Regions from separate parts of the Bacillus sp. CGMCC 1.60114 genome, predicted to be linked through region 2. Evidence: predicted binding sites of a transcription regulator. Region 2 holds the regulator's gene; the other holds the start of a gene.
What was found. The regulator LexA, encoded in region 2, represses DNA repair genes until DNA is damaged. The targets are predictions, from matches to a motif close to CGAACATATGTTCG.
Positions count from the first base shown of each region.

Region 1: a site for LexA is predicted at 1,205-1,218, ahead of recA (recombinase RecA). Genes of this name have one in related genera too.

Region 1 covers NZ_JBHTHG010000117.1:368,997-372,164, reverse strand. The annotation lists gene recA (recombinase RecA) at 99-1,133, opposite strand; gene ACFQZ1_RS20405 (competence/damage-inducible protein A) at 1,437-2,675, opposite strand; gene pgsA (CDP-diacylglycerol--glycerol-3-phosphate 3-phosphatidyltransferase) at 2,697-3,168, opposite strand, start outside.
Region 2 covers NZ_JBHTHG010000117.1:501,427-504,594, forward strand. The annotation lists gene ACFQZ1_RS21055 (DUF4097 family beta strand repeat-containing protein) at 1-280, shown strand, start outside; gene ACFQZ1_RS21060 (DUF4097 family beta strand repeat-containing protein) at 346-738, shown strand; partial or broken gene ACFQZ1_RS21065 (IS3 family transposase) at 784-1,074, opposite strand; gene ACFQZ1_RS21070 (hypothetical protein) at 1,112-1,270, opposite strand; gene ACFQZ1_RS21075 (helix-turn-helix domain-containing protein) at 1,337-1,621, opposite strand; gene lexA (transcriptional repressor LexA) at 1,691-2,311, opposite strand; gene ACFQZ1_RS21085 (YneB family resolvase-like protein) at 2,453-3,109, shown strand; gene ACFQZ1_RS21090 (DUF896 domain-containing protein) at 3,155-3,168, shown strand, end outside.

The DNA.
Region 1 (3,168 bases), 130 kb from region 2:
CATTATCATTGTATCTACCGCTATTTTCATTGTCAAGCGTTGTCTACTTTTACTTTCTTTGCCTATGATAAAAAATAAAAGACACGAAACCGTGTCTTTTAATCATTAAGAAGATTCATATCTTCTACGCTTCCAGCTGCCGCTTCTTCACCAATACCATGATGCTCACGAATAAAGAATGCAATTTCATCTGTAACTTCTGGATTTTCTTTTAAAAATTGCTTCGCATTTTCACGCCCTTGTCCTAAGCGTTCTTCATTATAAGAGTACCAAGCTCCGCTCTTTTGAACGATATCAAGCTCAGAAGCCATATCTAAAATTTCGCCTTCTCTTGAAATCCCTTCTCCGTACATAATATCAACTTCTGCTACGCGGAAAGGAGGTGCTACTTTATTTTTTACTACTTTAATTTTTGTTTTATTACCGACAATGTCATTACCTTGCTTTAACTGCTCGGCACGACGCACTTCAAGACGTACTGTTGAATAGAATTTCAACGCACGACCACCTGGAGTTGTTTCTGGATTTCCAAACATAACTCCAACTTTTTCACGAATTTGGTTAATAAAGATAGCAATTGTTTTTGACTTGTTAATCGCACCAGATAATTTACGAAGAGCTTGTGACATTAAACGTGCTTGTAAACCGACGTGAGAGTCACCCATTTCTCCCTCAATCTCCGCTTTTGGAACAAGTGCTGCTACAGAGTCAATAACAATAATATCAATTGCACCGCTTCGCACTAATGCCTCTGCAATTTCTAACCCTTGTTCTCCCGTGTCTGGCTGAGATAATAGTAATTCATCAATGTTAACACCTAGTTTTTGTGCATATACAGGATCCATAGCATGTTCTGCATCAATAAACGCCGCTTGTCCACCTTGGCGTTGTACCTCTGCAATCGCATGTAAGGAAACCGTTGTTTTACCTGAACTTTCAGGTCCATAAATTTCAATAATACGGCCACGTGGATAACCACCTACTCCAAGGGCAACATCAAGTGCTAACGAACCACTTGGTACAGTAGAAATCTTTCGTTCCGCTTGCTCTCCTAGTTTCATAATAGAGCCTTTACCGAATTGTTTTTCTATTTGTTTTAACGCCATATCTAATGCCGCTTGACGATCGCTCATTCAAAAATTCCTCCTTAACTTAATTGCTAACCTTATTATAATATTTTCTTTCCATTATGCCAACAAAAAATCGAACATTTATTCGTTTTATTATTTTCCAGTAGATGAAAACCTTTATTTTTCTATATAAAGTGAAACTTCCATCAGTGGACTTTTCTTTATCACATATTGATGGAAAGCCCGCTTAATCGGGCTTTTACGGACAATTATCCTCTGCCTAGCTTCTTCACTTTTCTCTAAATCTTGAGCTGGGGGTCTCACTGTCCGTTCATAAGGGATAAAATAATAGAAGCTAGAAGAGACTTACATCTCTTCTAGCTTCTTATACAGATGATAAAATCCATATTTGACAGTTCGTTCACGAATTTGCTGGCGACTTCCACTTAATACAAGCGGAATAACAATCGTCGGCTGTTCATCCATTGCTAATCCAATAAATACTGTCCCTGGCTCTTTCCCTTCGGAAGCATCTGGCCCAGCTACTCCAGTAAAACTAATTCCGATATTGGCTTGCATAATTTTTTTCACATTTTCCGCAAGATGACGAGCACATGCTTCACTAACAGCTCCATCTATTTGTAAAATCTCTTCTGGAACATGTAAAATACGCTGCTTTACATCATTGCTATAACAAATTATGCCGCCTGTAAACACAGAAGAAACACCAGCAACTTCGGTAATACAATCACCAAATAATCCACCTGTTAAACTTTCAGCACATGCAACCGTCAAACTTTTTCGTTTTAACAAGGTAATTGCTTTTTTATGAAGAAGATCTTGATTATATCCATAAAAAAATTGTCCGACTCTTTGTAAAATCAACTCTTCTATATCATTTATTAGCGTTTCAGCCTCTTTTGCATCGTGGTGCTTTGCAGTTAAACGAAGCGTTACTTCTCCTTCAGAAGCAAGGGGAGCAATCGTTGGATTCGTTTGAGCATCTATTAAGTCTTGAATCGTTGCTTCTAATTGCGATTCCCCAATTCCAAAGAATCGAAGAGTACGAGAATATAGATTCTCACCCGATGTAAAAGGAAGTAGCCAAGTTTCTACATAACTTGTATACATTGGATTCATTTCTTTAGGTGGTCCCGGAAGTAAAATATACACCTTGTTATCTTTGCATAATCCCATCCCTGGAGCCATACCATGATCATTGGCAAACACAGTTGAACCCTTTAAAACAAGAGCTTGTTTTTTATTATTTTCCGTAAACTCTCTTCCTGTTCGTTTATAATAGTGAGCAATTGAAGCGAGCGCTACTTCATCATATACAAGCTCTTCCTGCAGAGAAGAAGCAATTGTTTCTTTCGTTAAATCGTCTTTTGTTGGTCCTAATCCACCTGTAAAAATCAATATATCTGCACGTTTTTGAGCAATTTCAATTGCTTGACGCAAGCGATTATTGTTATCTCCTACAACAGTGTGATAGTATACATCAATTCCGATAGCTGCCAGCTTTTCTGATAAAAATTTGGCATTCGTATTCGCAATTTGTCCAAGCAATAACTCTGTACCAACCGCGATAATCTCTGCATTCATCTGCTATTCCCCCATAAGCCGTTATTTCGAATTGACAAAAACCTCTCTATTTTTCCAGAAATAATCCCATCCTGAAATAATCGTAAAAATAAGCGCAATCCATATTGAAATTTCTGCAATTGGAATATGAATTAAATTGAATGGAACATCATGCAACAAGTACGCAGAAATTGCAATAACTTGCATCCACATTTTAATTTTCCCAGGCATTTTTGCAGCCGACACTTCCCCAGTGCCAGCTAATACGAGACGTAAGCCCGTAACGGCAAATTCTCTACTAATAATAACAACTGCTATCCAAGTTGATACAAAATGTAAATCTACAAGCGTAATTAATGCTGCAGATACCAATAATTTATCCGCCAAAGGATCTAAAAATTTCCCTAGGTTCGTTACAAGATTATGTTTTCTTGCTAAATGCCCATCAATCCAATCTGTAGCAGAAGCAATAATAAAAACGATAGCTCCAGCTAAGTGCTGAATTGGCAATTCT
Region 2 (3,168 bases):
TATAAAATCTGTGAATGGGTCAGCGGAAACAAAGAAATTAGAACAGAAACAATTTAAAAATGATCAAATTAAAAACATTAACGTTGACACAGATGTAGGAGATGTTGTAATTGAAAAAGGACAGACTGATGCATTTGAAGTTCGGTATAGCGGTGATCAGGAAAAACGAAAGTTAGACGTAAATGAGAACGGCGAAACGTTACAAGTGGAAGTGAAACCAAAAAGAAACATATATTTGACTTTTCCTTTTTTTCATTTGGTTTTAAAGATGAAAGCTTAACAGTTATTGTACCTGAACGTGTATACAATAAAATTGAATCAGAGTCGAGAGCAGGAAAGATCCACATGCAAGATATTCAAAGTGAAGAGATATCTGTGCATGCAGCAGCAGGAGATGTAGAAATGAAGCAAATGAAAGCGCAGAAGGTAAAAGTTTCATCTAGTGCGGGAAAGGTTGTTCTTCATAAAGTAGAAGGGAAAGTGCATGCAGAGTCGGCCGCAGGAAGTGTAGAAGTAATGCAGCATAATCCGCAATATAGTGTTGAAGCGGAGTCGTCAGCAGGAGATGTCAATATTCAGCTGCAGGAAATGCCGAAAGATGCTGTTGTGAAGGGCTCTTCTCATGCAGGAAATGTAAAGATTTTCGGGAAAGAAAATAAAGAAATTACTTTAGGTACCGGGAATGTACAGATTAGCGGGGAAACAGCAGCAGGGTCTGTAAAAATCGAGGCAAATTAAAAACAGACCAGCTTTGAACTGAACCCAAAAAGTTAGACACGGGTGTTAGGCAGCTCTCTGGGCATGAATCCGGTATTGAACCGGGCTCATGCCTTTTAATTTTACTTTAATCCGTTTGTGGTTGTAATAATCAATATAGTCCTCTAATTCTTCCCTAAAATGCTCCATACTTTCAAACTCTTTGAGATATAGTAACTCACTCTTTAATAAGCCGAAGAAGTTCTCCATGACTGCATTATCTAGACAATTGCCCTTACGAGACATACTTTGTACAATGCCTTGTTCCTTTAACACGTGCTGGTATGATTTCATCTGGTAATGCCAGCGATCTTTACTAAGTCAATGACTTTCCATTCATGCCTTAACTCATAAATCACTTGCGCTTTGTCTTGTTCTGTAACTTTTCCTTTTCTTGAATTAAGGCATGTAACTTTTTTAAATACGCATTCTCCATACGTAAACGCTCATTTTCCGCTCGTAACGCTTCTTCTGATCCTTGTACTGGTTGAGTCTTCTGTGGCTTTTTATTCATGGTTGGACGCCCCTTTGCCTTTAGTTGTAGAGCGTCAATCCCTTGTGTATCCACGAGATATTTCCACTACCAGACTGTTCGAGCAGAAGGAACACCAAATGTCGTAGCTGCTTCTAAATAGGACGCTCCCGTATCGTTCATATACTTGATTACGTCCATTTTAAAATGAATATCATAGTTTGTATAGGTTGAAAGCAATCCCTCTGTACCGTGTTTTCGGTAGTGTGCAACCCAACTCTTGAGTGGGCTAAGACTTACATGAAACCGATTCGCGACGGTTTGAAGAGATTCTGATCCCTCTAAATACGCTAGAACGGCCTGTAATTTTAATTCAAAAGAATATTTAGTCATAGAAAAAACTGCACCTCCAATTGTTAGTTGTGTCTAACGATTGGGGTGCAGTTCATAGCTGGTTTGTTTTTAATGTAAATGACGATAGACACCAATTACTTTTCCGATAACAGAAACGTTATCTAAAATAATAGGTTCTAAAGAAGGGTTTTCTGGTTGCAAGCGGAAATGGTCTTTTTCTTTGTAAAAACGTTTTACCGTAGCTTCATTATCTTCCGTTAAAGCGACAACGATTTCACCATTATAAGCAGATTGTTGCTGGCGAACAACAACTAAGTCTCCATCTAAAATACCTGCGTCAATCATACTGTCTCCGGAAATGCGCAACATAAATACTTGATCTGAGCCGGAAACGAGGTTTGCCGGAAGTGGAAAATGTTCTTCTACACTTTCAACTGCTGTAATTGGTAAGCCAGCTGTAACTTTTCCGACAATTGGTACGTGAACGACTGGTTGTGTATTCGTTTCAATGCGATCGTTTTCTAAAATTTCAATAGCTCTCGGTTTCGTTGGATCGCGGCGAATGTATCCTTTTTCTTCTAAGCGAGATAAATGTCCGTGCACAGTAGAGCTAGAAGCAAGACCAACGGCCTGACCGATTTCACGTACGGAAGGTGGGTATCCTTTTTCTTGTACCTTTTGTTTAATGAAATCGAAAATGTCTTGCTGTCGTTTCGTTAACTTCTCCATGTTTTTCACACCTCGTTTTCTTTAAATTTTCTTACTTGTATTATAACATGCGAAAAAATATTCTACAAACATAAGTTCGAACAAATGCTTAGTTTGTGATACACTATGATGTGAAAAGTGAGATAGAGAAGAGGGTATGAAATGAATGCGATTATTTATGCACGTGTGAGCACGACGAAAGAAGCGCAGGAAACATCATTAGCACGCCAAAAAGATGAATTATTGCATTTAGCTAAGCAATATCAGATGAATATCGTAAGAGTAGTAGAAGAGAAAGCGAGCGGATATAGCATAGAACGAGATGGTATTTTAGAAGTGTTAGATACCATTCGTGATGAACATGTTGATGTGCTTCTCATTCAAGATGAAACACGTCTTGGGAGAGGGAATGCGAAAATTGCTTTAATGCATTGTTTACACAAAGAAGGAGTAAAAGTATATACACATGCGCATAATGGCGAATTACAGCTTTCTGACTCAGATTCAATGGTACTTGATATTATTGGTATAGTAGAAGAATATCAGAGAAAGATTCATAATTTAAAGATTAAACGCGGAATGAAGCGAGCTGTAGAAAATGGATTTCGTCCAGAGAAAAACTTAAAGAATCGTCATTTAAGTACAGGGCGGGAGAAAATAGAAGTACCTATCGAAGAGATTGTTCGTCTGCGCCGCAATGAATTAACATTTGAAGAAATTGCAGCAACGCTTCGTGGTTTTGGTCATGATGTATCAAAAGCAACGGTACATCGCCGATATGTGGAGTATACGAAGCAATTGCTTGATAAACAAGAGTAACTATTGTATGATAATAATCAGTTTTTAGTAGAAAGGGGATTCGAGATGCTAAGTCACGA